3 regions of the Desulfovibrio porci genome follow, and region 3 is predicted to be linked to each of the others. Evidence: riboswitches for the same ligand, from Rfam matches in the RefSeq annotation. Region 3 holds a riboswitch; each other region holds the start of a gene.
The links. A riboswitch is a leader RNA that binds a small molecule or an ion and turns the genes downstream of it on or off. The one in region 3 is predicted to bind cobalamin.
Positions count from the first base shown of each region.

Region 1 (5,749 bases), on a different contig from region 3:
CTTCAAGACCGTACCGCCCACCCACCCGGACGCGCCCGCCCTGATGTTGCTGCAGGCCGTGCTGTCGGGCCAGAGTGGTCTGTTGTTCAGCAGCCTGCGCGACGAACAGGGGCTGGGCTATACCGTGACCGCCTTTAACCGCAGCATGCCGGAGACGGGCTTCATGGCCTTCTACATCGGCACCACGCCGGACAAGGTGGAACAGGCCCGCAAGGGTTTCGCCGGCATCATTGCCGAACTCAAGGCCAAACCCCTGCCCAAGGCCCTGCTGGCCGCCGGAAGCAACCGTCTGCTGGGCGAATACCTGCGCGACAGGCAGAGCCTGGCGGACCGCGCCGGTGAAGCGGCCACGGACGCCGTGCTGCGCTATCCGCAGGATTTCCAGAAGCAACTGCTGGACAAGGCAGCCGCTTTGACCCCGGCGGATGTGCAGGCCGTGGCCCGCAAGTACCTGGAACCGGCCAATGCCTATGAGGTGACCCTCTTGCCGTAGCATTCGTGCTTGACGTTTGAAACGCACGCCCCGCCCCGGTCAGCAATGCACTACCGCGGCGGGGCGTTTTCGCGTCTTTACAGGGGCTGTCCGACTGGGTTATCTATGAAGCATCCTTGGAAAATAACGAACATGATCCGCATCTCATGGAGATGACAGGAGCTCCGCTTCATGTCTCACTGCCTCTGGCGTCCCGATATTGCCGCCGCCCTGGAATACGTGCGCGACCGAGCCATTCCGGTCAGTCTCACCTATGACGGACGCCCGCGCGAGGCTGGGCCGCTGCTCTGCCTCGTGACCTTCACTGCTCGCGACATCACGGTTCTGAGCATGGCGGAAACCCCGCTTCCCGCTGAACTGAGCGGCGGGGAATGCCGGATCTATTTCAAGCCGGACATGGAAGCCGAGCCGGAAGAAATCCCGGAGGACGGGGAAGAGCGCGGCAAACACAGCGGGCCGCGCCATGGGTTTTACTGCTCCTGCCGAGTGCGGGAGGTGCGGCGCGATGCCCGGAACCGGTTGACGGAGATCATCGTCAAGACGCCGTTCCGTTTTTTGTGGCGGGAACTGCGCCGCCATGAGCGGCTGCGCGTGCGGCCGGGCATGCTCAATAAATTCCGCTTCTGGTTCGCGCCCATGCTGCCGGAACAGCGCGGTCAGGTGCAGGTCTACATGAGCCACTACAGCCGGGAATTGGAGCAACAGATACAATTGATCGACGTTTCCGCCGGCGGCGCCTTCGTGCGGCTGGTCAATTACGAACTGCTTCATGCCATGGACATTACTCAGGATACGCTCTGCCTGCTTTATCTGGACTGCAACGGGCCGGAAGGCGTCTTCCGCAAATTTTTCCTGGCCGCCAGCAGTACGGCCGTCTGCCGCAATAAAAAAGATACGGCCCTGAACCTGCATCTGCGTTTTGTGCGCTATCTGTCCGCAACGCGTCGGGATGAAACTCTGGACTGGCGGCCTGTGGGTGAGGAGGGCGCGCCCGGCCTGGCTTTCTGGATAGAAAGCCAGCTCGGCAGGGAAGCGGGCGGCGCGGCGGAATAGCCCGCCTTTGCAGTTTTCCGCAGAGGATATGACCCGTTTCGAATCCCTTGCCGTCCAGATACTCAACGGCCGCACTGTCCGGAGAAGCGCCCATTTTCATGACAGCCAGAGCCTCCAGATGTGACCTGCCTCCCGGCAGCCGCCTGTAGCGCGAAACCGCCGCTCATCCCGCCGGCCCGGCCTTTTTCGCGTCGCGGGCGATCATGCCGGGTTTGACGCGTCGTGTCGTCTGTTTGTGAAAAAAAATACATTATAATTCAATATGTTATCACGAAGCAAGGAAGGCTTTTTTCGCGCTTCGCATTGACAGAAGGGGGGGGTTTTGACTATCTCTAGACTTACGGAAGCGCCCTTCGGGGCTTCATAGGGAATCCCGTTCAAATCGGGAGCGGACCCGCCGCCGTACGCCGAACTGATGCCGCTTTTCCCCGTGCGCCACTGGACATGTTCCGGGAAGGCCGAAAAGTGAGCCGGCAAGCCGGAAGACCTGCTTTCGTACATCGTTTCTGTGGATGGATCATCGGCAACGGGGCTTTTGCCGACAGATCCGGCAATGAGGACAAGCTTCCTCCTCCGCCCGTCTCTTGGGGGGAGGTATTTTTACCGTACCAGCCCCCCATGCCCGGAGTTTTTCATGCCCGCCACTATCATTAAACGGGACGGCGCGTCCGTGCCCTTTGATTCCGTCAAGATTCTCAACGCCATCACCAAGGCCAATCAGGCCGTGGGCGGCGAAGACATGTCCCCCACGGACCTGCTCTTCGTTACGGAAAAAGTCTGCAAAAAGCTGGACGAGCGCAATCTCTGCAGCGTGGAGGAAATCCAGGATGTGGTGGAAGAAAGCCTGATCCAGTACGATTACGCCAAAACCGCCAAGGCCTATATTCTTTACCGCGCCGAGCACGCCAAGATGCGCAACGCGGAATCCTATCTCATGGATATTTATAAAAAATTGACGTACTCCCCGGCCATCCGGGAGGACATCAAGCGGGAGAACGCCAATATCGACGGCGATACGGCCATGGGCACCATGCTCAAATACGGCTCCGAGGGCTCCAAGTTTTTCATCGACAACTACATCCTGCCCAAGGACGCCTCGGCCGCGCACGGCAATGGCGACATTCACATCCATGACAAAGATTTCTACATGCTCACGGAAACCTGCTGCCAGATTGACCTGATCCCGCTGTTCAGAAACGGGTTCTCCACCGGGCACGGCTATCTGCGCGAGCCCAATTCCATTGAAAGCTATTCGGCCCTGGCCTGCATCGCCATTCAGGCCAACCAGAATGAAATGCACGGCGGCCAGAGCGTGCCGCATTTTGATTTCGCCATGGCGCCCGGCGTGGCCAAAACCTACGCCAAGGAATACCGCAAGGCTTTCTGCGCCTGTCTGCGTATCGCGGGCGGCCTGGACGCCGCCTCGGCCGAGACGCTGGCCGGGGAACTGCTGGAGGCCGCCGGTCTGAGCCCGGCCGTCGCCATTGACGAGGCCGGGGCCGAGGCGCTGGCCCGCGCCCTGGCTGAGCACGCGTCCGCGCAGTGGCGGGAGTTGGCCGGGCGCGCCCACACGTATGCCGTGGAGGAAGCCCTGGGCAATACGGACCGCCGCGTGTATCAGGCCATGGAGGCGCTGATTCACAATCTGAACACCATGAATTCCCGGGCCGGAGCCCAGGTGCCGTTCAGTTCCATCAACTACGGCACGGACGTCTCCGCCGAGGGCCGCATGGTTATGAAAAACCTGCTCCTGGCCACCCAGGCGGGCCTGGGCAACGGCGAAACCTCCATTTTTCCGGTGCAGATTTTCAAGGTCAAGGAAGGGGTCAACTACAATCCCGGCGATCCCAACTACGATCTGTTCAAACTGGCCATGGAGACTTCGGCCAAACGCCTCTTCCCCAATTTCAGCTTCCTCGACGCGCCGTTCAACTTGCAGTATTACAAGAACGGCGATTACAATAGCGAAGTGGCCTATATGGGCTGCCGCACGCGCGTGCTGGGCAACGTGCACGACCCGGAGCGCCAGGTGACCTGCGGGCGCGGAAATTTGAGCTTTACCTCCGTGAACCTGCCGCGTCTGGGCCTGGAGGCCCACGGCGACGTGGAGAAATTTTACGCCCTGCTGGACGACAAGATTGATCTGGTCTTCCGCCAGTTGCTGCACCGGCTCAAGATCCAGAGCGCCAAGAAGGTGCGCAATTATCCCTTCCTCATGGGCAACGGCATCTGGCTGGATTCCGGCAAACTGGACTGGGACGACAGCATCGGCGAGGTGCTCAAGCACGGCACCCTGACTGTGGGCTTCATCGGCCTGGCCGAGGCCCTCAAGGCCCTGCTGGGCGTGCACCACGGCGAGAGCGAAGAGGCCCAGAAGCTGGGCCTGGAGATCATCGGGCACATGCGACGCCGCGCCGACGATGAGGCGGAAAGGACCGGCCTGAATTTCTCGCTTATCGCCACTCCGGCGGAAAGCCTGAGCGGGCGCTTCGTGGCTCTGGACCGGGAGCGCTACGGCAGCATTCCCGGCGTCACGGACCGCGACTATTACACCAATTCCTTCCACGTGCCGGTCTACTATCCCATCAAGGCCTTTAAAAAGATCCAGCTGGAAGCGCCCTACCATGCCATGACCAATGCCGGACACATCACCTATGTGGAACTGGACGGCGATACCTGCAAAAATCTGCAGGCCTTTGAGCGGATCATCCGGTACATGCACGATCAGGGCGTGGGCTACGGCTCCATCAACCATCCGCTGGACCGTGACCCCGTCTGCGGCTATACGGGCGTCATCGACGACGTCTGCCCGCGTTGCGGCCGCCGCGAGGGCGAGGGCGTGAGCCTGGAAACGCTGCGGGAACTGCGCAGGAAATTTCCGCAGACCCCCAAATGGGAATGAGCAGGCGGGGCGGATCACCATGCGATTGAATCCCGGTTCTCCGGAACCGGGGAAAACATTTTATAACGTTAGAGCAATATAACGTTACATTGCTTTGGCGGCTGCGAGAGCAGTCGCCCGCCACGAAAGGCGTAAGCGCAAGTTATTCGCGCTGTTGAGCGCGGAAGTGACCGGCTTCAAGCATTAAGAATGTAAGTTCTTAGTATTAATCTGCTCTGAGAATGAAAAGGAGACTGTGGCAATGCTGATGGAATCACGCTTGTTTGAGGAAACGAAAGTGAAACAGAAAATGGTGGGCCAGGGCGTGGGCTTTGAGCGCATCCGCCGGATCACCGGTTATCTGGTGGGCACCCTGGACCGCTTCAATAACGCCAAGCGCGCCGAGGAGCACGACCGGGTCCGGCATGCCTGAACACGGCATCGCTTCCACAATGCCGGACCGGACGCGGTTGCGTCTGTCCGGCATTGTGGAGGAATCCATTGTGGACGGCCCGGGCCTGCGCTTCGTGCTCTTTACCCAAGGCTGTCCACACGGCTGCAAGGGCTGCCATAATCCGGAAACGCACGACCGGGAGGGCGGTTTTGTCCGTGACGTGGAGGGAATCCTCGCGCAATACGACGAAAATCCGCTTCTGGCCGGCGTCACTTTTTCCGGCGGCGAACCCTTTCTCCAGGCCGGGGCGCTCTGCGCCGTGGCCGAAAGAGTCCGTGCCAGGGGCGGTGACGTGGTCACCTATACCGGCTATACTTATGAAGTCCTGCTGGCGCGGACGGAACGCGGCAATGAGCCGGACATCGCCCGCCTGCTGGAATTGACCGACCTGCTTATCGACGGGCCATATGTGGAAGCGTTGCGGGATCTGGAACTGCTCTTTCGAGGCAGCTCCAATCAACGGCTGCTGGACAGGAAGCAACGGCGCGCGCTGGCCGCCGGGAAAGGCCGAAACGTGGCCTGAGTCCGGCGGTCCGGATTCAGGGCCGATCACCGTCCGCAATCTTGGCCAGATAGGGCGCAAAGGCGACGTCCATGCCCTGAATGTGCTCAATAAGCCAGTTTTTCAGAAAATCCAGCACTTCCATATCCACATTGGCCTTGCCGTCCGAAACCGCGTCGCGGAACTCCATGACTTTGGCCTTGAACTGCTCGTGAATCTGGATGTGCCGGTTCGCGTCCGGGTAGTCGGAGTGACAGAAAAAGATTTCCTCAGTGTTGAAATGGGTGAAAGCATAGCCCGCCAGAGCGTCCAGCACTTCCAGAAGGGTCTTTTCGTCCCTGCCGTTCCGGATGGCCCGGTGCAGCT
Region 1 covers NZ_VUMH01000001.1:171,616-177,364, reverse strand. Annotated here, with positions in the region: gene FYJ44_RS00790 (M16 family metallopeptidase) at 1-493, shown strand, start outside; gene FYJ44_RS00785 (peptide synthetase) at 665-1,546, shown strand; cobalamin riboswitch at 1,874-2,055, shown strand; gene FYJ44_RS00780 (anaerobic ribonucleoside triphosphate reductase) at 2,181-4,448, shown strand; gene nrdD (anaerobic ribonucleoside-triphosphate reductase) at 4,690-4,860, shown strand; gene nrdG (anaerobic ribonucleoside-triphosphate reductase activating protein) at 4,853-5,404, shown strand; gene FYJ44_RS00765 (bacteriohemerythrin) at 5,421-5,749, opposite strand, start outside.
Region 1: linked by a shared signal. The riboswitch ahead of FYJ44_RS00780 (anaerobic ribonucleoside triphosphate reductase) and the one ahead of FYJ44_RS05425 (FecCD family ABC transporter permease) in region 3 are both predicted to bind cobalamin.

Region 2 (5,749 bases), on a different contig from region 3:
GCATGCGCTTGGCCTTTTCAAAGGAGAGGGTGATGGTGCCGTCCATTTCGTTCTTGCGCACCACATAGACGTCCACCCGGTCGCCCACGCTGACGGTCATGTTGCCGGCGGGGTCGCGGAATTCAGCCGCGGGGATCTGCCCCTCGGACTTGAAATTCACGTCCACCAGCACGTTGTCGTCATCCACGCGGACGATTTCGCCTTTGGTAATGGAGCCTTCTTCAAGGTCGCCAAAATCGGGATTGAGATAGTTTTCGAGGGCGCTTTCGAAATTGATTTCGTCGTGCCCGGTTTCCTTGTCTGCCATCTGCCATGCCTCCAAATAATTTCCCCTCACTGTGAGAGTGGGAAAAATTATCAGAGCGCTGGAAAAAGCACAAGCAAAATTGTCCGGCGCGGCGTTGCGGAGGATGATGGCTTCCGCATTGGCACTGCTGGACGTTTGCTCTCCGGCAAGGGCACGCTCCTTTTGTCTATTCAAAAAAAGAGGCGCGCTCCAGTCTCAACCGCCGGCGCGCCCCTTTGCTTGGGCTGCCTTGCGGGTCAGAGCGGCCACACTGTGGGCCCGGCACGGCAATGATCGGCACACGACAGCAATGGCCATATTCGGCAAAACCGGCGGAGAAAAGACGTCGGGTCAACAGGCCATGAGCCAGAGCAGGGCCGGTTCCGGCAACGCCGGCCCGGCGGGCGGAGCCGTTGCCAGACGGCGCAGGGAGGGCCCCACGTCATCGGGCCGAGCGGCCAGCCCCCGGCGCAGCAGATGCCCGGCCAGATCCTCGGCAATGCTGTTGAAGCAGCGCAGCTCAATCCAGACCGTCGCCCCCGCCGGAGCCGACGGGACAGAAGGCGCATTGTCCGGCCGCTGGGTGATGCCGGCGCGCATGGCCGCGTACCAGCCGCCCCGTCGCAGGGCGGCCCCGGCCACGCCGGGCATGGCCGCCGACAGGGCCAGCCGGTCGCCGGCGGCCAGCGGCACGGCGAAATCATCCACGGCCAGACCGTTACGCAGCAGGGTCTGGACCCGCTCCTCCAGATAGGCGGGCTCCAGGCCCAGACCACGGGTCAGAAAGAGCCCCAAGTTCGCGGCATCCTCGCCGCGCGCGGGCAGCAGCACGCCCCGGCGCAACAGGGCTGTGGCCTCGGACAACATTGCGGCCGGAAAAGCCGGGGGAGCATCAGACGACGTACTCATGGTTCCAGCATATCCTGAAAACCATGCCGGGCCAAGGCCTCGGCGATATGGCCCGCGCCGGGACACGCAACCGTTTTGGGGCGCACCCGTGGGCGGGATTTTGCCGAGGGTCGTGGCCGTTGCCGTGGAACAGTCCGGAGCCCGGTCCGTCCGGCAATGGCGGCAGGCCGACCCTTGACTTTTGCGCCCCCCTGTTGTCCTCTGCCGTCTGTAGCGGGGAATTCCGTGCGAATCGGAAACAGTCGCGCTGCGGTAAGAGGGTACAGAGCTTCTTCGTCCCCCGGAAGGTTTCCGGAGGGACGCGACAGCCAGCCGTCCATACGGTGAAGGCGAAGCCGAGGCGCGGGGCCGTTGTCCTGAAATCTCGCGGGACGCCGACCTCCATATCCCTCAAGTCCGAACACCCGCCGGCCAAGGCGTTCAGTGCGCCGACGGCCATCATACATCACCTTTCAACGCACGATTGAGGAGGTCGCCATGTCTTGTATCCTGCGCAAATTTCCGCGCTTCCTGCCGCTTTTCCTGCTCCTGCTGGCCCTTATGGCCGCGTCCGTCCAGGCGGCGGAGCGGAAAGCCCCCAAGGAAGGCGTGCTGCTGGTGGCTTTCGGCACCAGCGTGCCCGAAGCCCTGCCCTCGTTCAAAGCCGTGGACGCGAGCTTCAAGGCCGCATTTCCGGACAGCCCCGTGGTCTGGGCCTACACCTCGCAGATCATCCGCCGCAAACTGGCCAAGCAGGGCCGTCCGGTGGGCGGCATCAGCGACGGGCTTGCCGAACTAGCCAAGGGCGGCGTGAAGCTGGTGCGCGTGCAGTCCCTGCACGTGATGCCCGGCGAAGAATTCACGGAGCTGGAGCGGGCGGTGCTGCTTGACCTGCAAAAGCATCCCGGCCGTTTTGAGGCCGTCTATCTGGGGCGCCCCCTGCTGGAATCGCACAAGGACGCCCTGCGCGTATCCAAGGCCGTGCTGGCGGACATGGGCGACAAACGTCAGAAGGGCGAAGCCGTGGTGCTCATGGGACACGGTCAGGCCCACGGCCGGGCGGATCTGGTTTTTGAGGGCATGCGGGCCTCGTTCAAGGAAAGCGATCCTCTGGTCTTTATGGCCACAGTGGAAGGCGCGCGCGGTTTTGACGACCTGCTGGCCGAACTCAAGGCCCACAAGGTCAAAAAAGTCTGGCTGCAGCCTCTGATGGTGGTGGCCGGGGACCACGCCCGCAACGATCTGGCCGGGGACGAGGAAGACTCCTGGGCGTCCAGGCTCAAGGCCGCCGGGTTTCAGGTGGAGACCAACCTCAAGGGCCTGGGCCAAGTGCCCGGCGTGCGCGATGTCTTTGTGGCTCATGCCAAAGAAAATGTGGACGATCTGACCAAGGAGCCCAAGAAGCAGTAAAAGCTGTTCGCAAAGCGGAACCATCCGCCGGTATCCAAGGGCCGTCCGCTTCCGCGCCAAGGAAGCGGACGGCCTTTTTCGAGCCGGACGCGGCGGAAGGGGCTACCAAAGCGCCGGGATTTACAGTAGCCTGCTCCTTGATGCGGCCTGCGGCTCCCGTGCCGCAAGCCCGGAGGTTTTTACATGCCCAAGCCGATCAAAAAAACGCGGCCCGCGCGCCGGGACAAAAAAAGCGCCTCTTCCGCGCCGGTTCCGGAGACCGCCCGCCGCATGGAATACGGCCCGGAGGAACGGGCACTGTTCAACAACGCCATCCACATCGCGGGCGTGGTGGTGCGTACCTTCGGGCATCTTTGCGAAGTGGCCGTCCATGACTTCCGCGACCTGGAGCACTCTCTGATCCATATTGAAGGCTCGCTGACCGGGCGCAAACCCGGCGCGCCCATCACCAACATCGTGACCAAGGCCTGGCGGCAGGGCGGCAACGGGGTGGAAGACATCGTGGCCTATCCCACGTCCACGCCCTCTGGCAAAACGCTCAAATCCTCCACCAGCTTCATCCGCAACAGCCGGGGTGCCGTCATCGGGGCCTTTTGCCTTAATTTCGATCTGACCGGCTTCGAGCGTTTTCAGTCGGTTTTGCACTCGGTCATGCACTATGAAAGCCAGCCCGGCAAGGTCGTGAGCGAAGCCTTCGCCTCCTGCATGGGGGAAACCAGCGAGGCGATCATCGAGACGGCCATCAAACGGGCAGGCAAGCATCCGGCAGGCATGAACCGCGAGGAAAAAAAGAATTTCATCCGCATTCTCGACGAGGAAGGCGCTTTTCTGATCAAGGGAATGGTGCAGTATCTGGCCAAGACCATGCAGGTTTCCATTTATACGGTCTATAATTACATGCGCGAGCTCAAGAAAGAGTCGTCCGAATAGCGCGCCATCAACGACGCCCACGCCGGGCCGCCTCGACGGAATCTCCGTCAGGGCGGCCTGTTTTTTTGTCCGCCCCGCCGGAATCTATATTTACAAAACTTTTTAAATTAAAATTTTTTGTTGACACTTTTCGCGCGCCCGTGCCATGCTGACTCCGTACCCGGCAGTCCCCCAACACCGCAGCTCGCAGGAGGGAATCATGGACACGGACGACACCGGACTGGCGGACCTCATCGCCGCTCCCTTCCTTCTGATAGTCAGCCTTATTTTCCTGTACAACATGGACATCTTCATCGACGTGGGCCTGCCGTCGGTGGTCAGTCCGCGCACCTTTCCCGGTTTCATCGTGGTCTGCATCGCAGTGTTGTCACTTCTGTTCTGCTTTTTCGCGGCCTACGTCTTTCTCAAAAAGAAAACGGCTGCGCGCCCGCCAGCCGATCCCGCAGCAGCGGCGGCGGAAGCCGAGGATCTGGCCGCCATGGGGCAGGCCGGTTCCGCGCGCGGCTTTCTCAGTTATATCCTGATTCTCTACGCTTACCGCTACCTCATGGAATACTGCGGCTTCCTGATCGCCACGCCTCTGGCCATGGCGGGCGTGGCCTGGCTGCTGCACGGGCGGCGCTGGCATATTCTGCTGCCCTCCTTCGTGGCCTTCGCCTTCGCCCTTGACTACATGACCTTCCATTGCATCCGCATCGCCCTGCCATTGGGCAAATTTTTCGAGTGAGGCCCGCATGTTCACGGACATTCTCAACGGACTGATTTCCGTCTGCGCTCCCGGCCCCGTTCTAGGCATTGCCGGCGGCATTCTGGTGGGCATAGCCTTTGGCGCCATTCCCGGCATTTCCGGCATCATGGGCATCGCCATCCTGCTGCCGTTGACTTTTTACGTGGATCCGCTGATCGGCATCCCCATGCTGCTCGGCATATACAAGGCCGGCATTTTCGGCGGCTCCATCTCGGCCATATTGCTCAACACGCCCGGCGCGCCGCCGGCCATCTGCACTTCCATGGAAGGCTACCCCCTGGCCCGGCAGGGCAAGGCGGGCAAGGCCCTGCATACCGCGCTTTCAGCCTCGGTCTTCGGCGACACCTTCAGCAATCTGCTGCTCATCTTCGTAGCCGCGCCCCTGTCCCTGTTCACTCTCAAAATCGGCTCGGCCGAACAGTTCAGCCTGATCATCCTGGCCCTCACCGTGGTGGGCAGCATTTCTGGCCCCTCGCTGATCAAGGGCATCATTTCCTGCTGCCTGGGCATTCTGGTTTCCACCATCGGCATCTCAGAGTCCACCGGGGCCACGCGCTTTACTTTCGGCATGCAGGATCTGGCCTCGGGCCTCTCGCTGATTCCTATGGTCATCGGCCTGCTCTGCCTGCCGGAAGTCATCCACCAGGTCAGCCTGGGCCTGCGCAAAACCATGCGGATGACCCTCCGCGCCGCCCACCCGGACGACGACCACATGACCTGGGCGGAATTCAAAGCCTGCATCCCGATCATGCTACGCTCATCCCTGATCGGCTCCTTTCTCGGGGCCATGCCCGGCATCGGGGCCACCCCGGCGGCCTTCATGTCCTATTCCGAGGCCCGGCGGACTTCCAGACACCCGGAAAAGTTCGGGCACGGAGCCATTGACGGCATCGCCGCGCCCGAGGCGGGCAACAACGCCACCACCGGCTCGGCCATGATCCCCATGCTGACCTTGGGCATCCCCGGCGACGACGTCACGGCCGTGCTCATGGGCGCGTTCATCATCCAGGGCATCACTCCCGGCCCTATGATCTTTCAGGAGCACGCCCAACTGGTCTACGGCATCTTCGGTGGCCTGCTGATCTGCGACGTGCTGCTCTATTTCATCGCCAAGGCCGGTTTCCGGATCTGGGCTCGACTGTCCCGGCTGCCCAAATACGTGATCTTTTCGGCGGTCACCGTATTTTCCTTTGTGGGCGCGTACAGCATCAACCAGAGCATGTTCGACATCATGACCCTGATTCTCTTCGGGATCATCGGCTACTTTGTGCGCCGCTGGCATTACAGCGCCGGAGCCTTCATCATCGGCTTCGTGCTCGGCCCCATCTGGGAGCGCGCTTTTGACCAGTCCATGGTGCTGTCGGACGGCAGCTTCATGATCTTCATCGAAAGCCCCATTTCCGCCGTACTGCTGGCTCTGGCACTCTTTTCCGGCATCTGCATCGCCATGACCCGCCGCCGTCAGCCCCGGCTGGCCGCAGCGGCCG
Region 2 covers NZ_VUMH01000002.1:19,291-25,039, reverse strand. Annotated here, with positions in the region: gene FYJ44_RS02095 (30S ribosomal protein S1) at 1-307, opposite strand, end outside; gene FYJ44_RS02090 (hypothetical protein) at 638-1,195, opposite strand; cobalamin riboswitch at 1,370-1,621, shown strand; gene FYJ44_RS02085 (sirohydrochlorin cobaltochelatase) at 1,673-2,584, shown strand; gene FYJ44_RS02080 (helix-turn-helix transcriptional regulator) at 2,768-3,514, shown strand; gene FYJ44_RS02075 (tripartite tricarboxylate transporter TctB family protein) at 3,714-4,241, shown strand; gene FYJ44_RS02070 (tripartite tricarboxylate transporter permease) at 4,249-5,749, shown strand, end outside; gene FYJ44_RS02065 (pyridoxal-phosphate dependent enzyme) at 5,700-5,749, shown strand, end outside.
Region 2: linked by a shared signal. The riboswitch ahead of FYJ44_RS02085 (sirohydrochlorin cobaltochelatase) and the one ahead of FYJ44_RS05425 (FecCD family ABC transporter permease) in region 3 are both predicted to bind cobalamin.

Region 3 (5,749 bases):
GCGCGGCGAAGCCGCCGCCAGAATCACATCCACCGCGCGCAGCACATTCACGGCCCGCAGGGTCAGCAGGTCGGGCGCGCCGGGGCCCACGCCCACGCCGTAAAGAGTTCCGTTCATTGCTTTTCTCGCTCATCCGCTGGGTGTAACCATTTTTCCAGTTCTTCCGCCGCCTCCACGGACCTGGGGCCGGGCCGGGCGAAGCGGTCCTCGTCCACCACCAGCACGCGGCCCGCGCGCGCGGCGCGCAGATCCCGGTAATGGGCGCGTTCGGTCAGCGGCTGCGGATCGGGATTCATGGGGCCCTTCTGGATCAGGTAAGCGTCCGGGTCCGCCTGGATCAGGGCCTCTTCATTGAAACGCACCAGCTTTTTGTCGTCGCCGACCACGTTTTCACCGCCCGCCGCGGCGATAATTTCATTAACGATGCTGCCCTGTCCGGCGGCCAGCAGGTTGGGATAGCGTACTTCATAAAAAACGCGCAACGGCTTCCGGCCCGCGTTACGCGCCCGCAGCGCCGCCAGGCGCGCGCTCCAGTCCCGGATCAGCCCGGCGGCTTGCCGCTCCCGGCCCGTGAGCCGTCCCAGCTTCTCCAGCACGCCGAACATCTTGTCAAAGGAATCCATTTCAAAGGTCAGCACATTGACGCCCAGCTTGCGCAGAGCCTCGGTCTGCAACAGGGCCTCGCGCCGTCCGGCAAGCTGGAGAACCAGGTCCGGCTTTTGGGCCACGATCAGCTCCGCGTTGGGCCGCATGTGGGTTCCGACGGCGGGCAGGTCCGCCAGTTCCGGCAACTGGGCGTCGGCCACGGTGCGGGCCGCCAGCAGATTGCGCGCGTCCAGGGCCAGCAGCAATTCGCTGTAAGCGCCGTACAAGGCGATGATCCGCGTGGCGGGCCTGTCCAGCCGCACGCTGACGCCCGTGTCGTCCGTCACTTCAATGGGCGCGGCGGCCTCAGTCCGCCCCGTCGGCAGCAGGATCGTCAGGGTCAGAAGCAGCGGCAGAAAAATCGCCGCTCCACGGCCCGGATGCGCGGCCCGGCAGAGCCTGGGGCAGTCCCCAACGAGGATGCGGAAAAACGCGGATGGGAATGTCGTACAAGGCACTGAGCTTCTCCTCGGTAAAAATCTCGGACGCGGGACCGTCAAAAAGCATTTGTCCGTTTTTCAGGCCGATCAGCCGGGTGGCATACAGGGAGGCTAGGTTGCAGTCGTGCATGGCCATCAGCACACAGGCCCCGGCGGCCCGGCGGCGCTCCAGCAAGTCGAACAGCTCCACCATGCGGGCCAGATCCAGACCGGCGGCCAGTTCGTCCAGCAACAGCAGCGGGCTTTCCTGGGCCAGAGCCCGCGCCAGCAGCACCCGCTGCAGCTCCCCGCCGGACAGTTCGTCCACGCGGCGTCCGACCAGCCCGGCGGCTCCGGTGGCGGCCAGAGCCCGCTCCACGGCTTCGTAATCCCGCCGCCCGTAGCTGCCCAGCCAGGAGAGATAGGGATAGCGCCCCAGCAGCGCCATGTGGCGCACGCTCAGGCCGGGCGGACATTCCGCACGCTGCGGCACCACAGCGACCAGCCGGGCGCGCTCACGCGGACGCAGGCGCTCCAGCGATTTGCCGGCCAGGCATATGTCGCCGCCCTGGGGCCGCAACACGCCGGAAATGCAGCGCAGCAAAGTTGTCTTGCCGCTGCCGTTGGGTCCAAGCAGGGCCACACTTTCGCCGCCGCGCGCCTTCAGGCTTATGCCGCGCAGCACGGGCCGCGCGCCATAGCCCGCCGTCAGGCCGCGCACGTCCAGCATCACTTTTTCGGACAGAAGTCTTTCGCCGGGCATCAGCGACTCCGCACTAGCAGGGCGAAAAACGGTCCGCCCAGCAGGGCCGTGACCACGCCCACGGGCAATTCCTGACCGCCGCCCAACACGCTGCGGGCCAGCACGTCGGCCCAGATCAGCAGCACACCGCCGCCGAAAAACGCGCCCGTCAGCAGGGGACCGTGTCCCGGCCCCAGCAAGAGGCGCAGCACATGCGGCACCACCAGGCCCACAAAGCCGATCACCCCGGCCACGGCCACGCACCCCGCCGTCATGCAACTGGCCCCGGCCAGGAACCAGAAGCGCGCCCGGCCCACGTTGAGGCCCAGTTGCGCGGCCTGCTCGTCACCCAGGGAAAGCACGTCCAGGGCCCGCCAGCCCAGCCCCACAGCCAGCAAACCCGGCGCAAACGTACCCAGCAGCAGGGGCAGACTGTCCCAGCCCCGTCCCTGGAGGGAACCCAGAATCCAGAACACGATGCTGGTCACGGATTCTTCGTTAAGGGCCTTGACCAGAGCCACCAGGGCTCCCAGAAAGGCGGCCACGGCAATGCCCGCCAGAATCACGCTTTCGCGGCTGAAATCCCCCCTGCTCCGTCCCAGCCACAACGCGCCGCACAGGGCCAGCAGGGCTCCGGCCAAGGCGGCGGGAGCCACCAGCCCGGCTTGGGAGAGTCCGAACCAGACGGCCAGACCGCCGCCCAGCGCTATAGCCATGCTCGCGCCGCAGGCCGCGCCCGCGGAAATACCCAGCGTAAAGGGATCGGCCAAGGGATTGCGCAGCACGCCCTGCAAGGCCACACCCGCCACGGCCAAAGCCCCGCCGCACAAGGCCGCCAGGCAGACCCGCGCCAGACGGATCTGCCCCACCACCAGCAGGCGGGAGGCGTCCACCGGCGCGTCGCTCAGGCCCAGGCTGACGGCCAGCGTCTGAAAGACCTCGCCCGCGCCCAGCGGGAACGGCCCCGGCAGGCAGGCCAGCGGCAGAGAAATGAGCCAGAGCGCGGCCAGTCCGGCCAGCGCAAGGCGCAGGGACCGCGATTCGGGCGGCCTGGAAAAAGCAAAAGCGGCGTCTGTAGGCATACACTGCGGGGCTTGCGGACAAAAAAAGGCCTCTTCCATACTGGAAGAGGCCCGTATTTCCTCTGCCTGACCGGCAAAAACCCGTTGCCGGAGACGTTGCCGCGCCTTGAGCATCCAACACCTGAAATGCTCGTTTACGGCGGGCAGTTGGGACAACGGCAGGTCTTCCGGCTTGATCCCTTTGCCCCGGCCTTCCCGTTTCCAGTGGCGCAAGATGGGGCGCGGTTGATGGATCTCACGGCGGCGGGTCCGCTCCCGTTTCACACGGGATTCCCTTTTCAAGCCGGTGCGCGCCGCTACGGCGGGTCCGGCTACCGTTGCCACAAGGCACCTTAGGCGCGGCGCGGCGCGCTGTCAATGCGGGCGCGGCTCAGGCCGCGATCCAGATCAGGCTGGCCTGACGGCCGGACTTTTTCTCCCGCCGGTAGGAGAAGAATTGCGCGGTATTGGAGGCCGTGCAGAGATCCAGGCCGTAAATCTGGCGCTCGGGCAGGCCCGCCTGCCGCAACTGATAGCGGGTAAGACTCCAGAGATCCATGGTTTGCGTGTCCAGGTCGAACCAAGGCCGGAAGTCGTCGCTCCATTCCCGCTCGAAATTGACGAATTCCGCCCGCCCAGGTCCCAGGCTGGGACCGCGCACAGCCAGCAGGTCGCGGGCTTTGAGATCATAGCGCGCGCAGAAACGGGCCACGCCCGTGCCCGGAAAATCGCAACGGTTGCCCCGCCAGCCCGCGTGCAGGGCCGCCACATAGCGGCCGCTTTTATGCGCCAGCAAGATGGGCTGGCAGTCCGCTGTCTTGATCAGCAGGCCCAGGCCGGGCCGGGAGGTGACCATGCCGTCGCCCTCCGCCGCGGGCCGGGCTTCGCAGGCCACGGCTTCCGGCTCAAAGACCAGCGCGTCGCCGTGCACCTGATTGAGTTCCGCCCAGGCCGCAAGCCCGCACGCCTGCAAGGCCGCCAGCATGCCCCGGCGGTTGCCCGTCACACGGTCCGGGTCGTCGTCCGTGCTGAAGGAGATGTTGCCGCCGTCATACGCGTCGCGATACCTGCCGCCGGGCATGGCCGCGCGGACCTGAAAGGCGCAGCGGACGTTTTCAAGGCCGGGGAACTGAAAGGGAATGTAATTTACAGACACAGGAATTGCTCTTCCGTGCAGAGATAGTGCACGCGCTGGTCCCACTGTTCGAGGGGCAGGTTTTTGGTGATCTGGAAGGCGAAACACAGGCCCACGCGCGGGCAGGTCAGTCCGCTGTCCAGAAAGCGGTCATAATAGCCGCCGCCGAAACCCAGGCGGCCGCCGCGCCGGTCAAAGGCCAGACCCGGCAGCACCAGCAGATCCGGCTTGAAGGCCTTGCCCGCCTCTTCCGGGCCCAGACCCGGCAGACTGTCCTCCGGTTCGCGCAGGCCGAAAGGGCCGGGCCGCAATTGCTCCGGCCCCGTGCAGGCCACGAATTCCATGCACCCCGGCTCTTCGGGCCGGACGCGCGGCAGCCAGACCGTGCGTCCGCTCTTCCAGGCCGCATCCAGCAATTTGTCGGTGGACAGTTCGCCCTTGAGCGCCACATAGAGCGCCACGGAGCGCGCGTTGCGCCAGCAGGGGGCCTCCAGCAGGCGTTGCTGGGCCTCCAGACTGCGCGCCCGCGCCAGGCCCGGCGGGTGGTTGCGGCGCAGTTTGCGGATGCGCTCGCGCAGGGCGGCCTTGCGCGCCGCGACGGACGCCTCGGATTCCATGGGTTCCGCGGATAAGGTGAATGCGGGCTGTGTGGGATGCATGGCGGGCCTTTCCATCCGTGGCGAGTTATGGCAGGATTGCGTTACGATTCTTATAACAAAGGATGGGACGCCATGCCAAGTGCCGATGCGCAGGATTATCTCTGGATCGCCGTAGGCGACATCCACGACGAGCCCGCCTGCTTCGAGCGGATTCCGGAACTGGCCCAGGCTGACGGCATCATCGTCACCGGCGACCTGACCATCACCGGCGGCGTCAAGCAGGCCGAACTGGTCATGGAGGCTCTGCGCGCCCGCGACCTGCCGGTCTGGGCTCAGATCGGCAATATGGACCGGCCCGAAGTGGACACATGGCTTAGCGAGCAGGGCTGGAACCTGCATACCATCACCCGCGAACTGACGCCGGATACGGCCATTTTCGGCGTGGGGGCCTCCACCTTCACGCCCTTCGGCACGCCCAGCGAGTTTCCCGAATCCACCTTCGCGACCTGGCTGGACGCCTGCTGGCAGCGCGCCCGTCGCTATCCGCACACGGTGCTGGTTTCCCATAACCCGCCCAAGGATACGGCCTGCGACGTAATCCCCGGCGATGTCCATGTGGGTTCCACGGCGGTGCGCGAATTTCTGGAGGAAGCCCAGCCCGACATCTGCCTCTGCGGCCATATCCATGAGGCCAGAGCCGTGGACCGCGTGGGCCGCACCGTGGTGGTCAATCCCGGCGCGCTGGCTCAGGGCGGCTACGTGGTGTTGCGCTCCAATTCCGGCCGCTTGTCGGCGGAGTTGCGCGTGCTCGAAAATTGCTGACGCCGTCCGCGCGGAGCCTTTCTTCCGGCCGTCTGTACTGCGGGGCGGGCCGCACAGGACTTCTTGCATATTTTTACAAAAGACGTATCTTATTGAAATAAGGTTCGGCATGCCTGCGGCAAACGCGCGCCCGTAATGGCGCTGCTGCCGCGATATCTCATACGGAGTCCGGCAGACCGACCCACAAATTTTTTCGCGGCGCTGTTTTCAGACTGCCGCCAGAAGGATTTTCATGACCACTGACCAGGATTTCTCCGTGGCCGCGTCCCCCGCCACGGATGGCGCAAGCCAGGACGCCTCTGTTTCTTCCGTTTCCGCCTCCACAG
Region 3 covers NZ_VUMH01000004.1:86,194-91,942, forward strand. Annotated here, with positions in the region: gene cobI (precorrin-2 C(20)-methyltransferase) at 1-117, opposite strand, end outside; gene FYJ44_RS05415 (ABC transporter substrate-binding protein) at 114-932, opposite strand; gene FYJ44_RS05420 (ABC transporter ATP-binding protein) at 952-1,794, opposite strand; gene FYJ44_RS05425 (FecCD family ABC transporter permease) at 1,827-2,888, opposite strand; cobalamin riboswitch at 3,029-3,222, opposite strand; gene FYJ44_RS05430 (purine nucleoside phosphorylase YfiH/LACC1 family protein) at 3,259-4,023, opposite strand; gene FYJ44_RS05435 (5-formyltetrahydrofolate cyclo-ligase) at 4,014-4,619, opposite strand; gene FYJ44_RS05440 (metallophosphoesterase family protein) at 4,734-5,423, shown strand; gene FYJ44_RS14590 (Rne/Rng family ribonuclease) at 5,656-5,749, shown strand, end outside.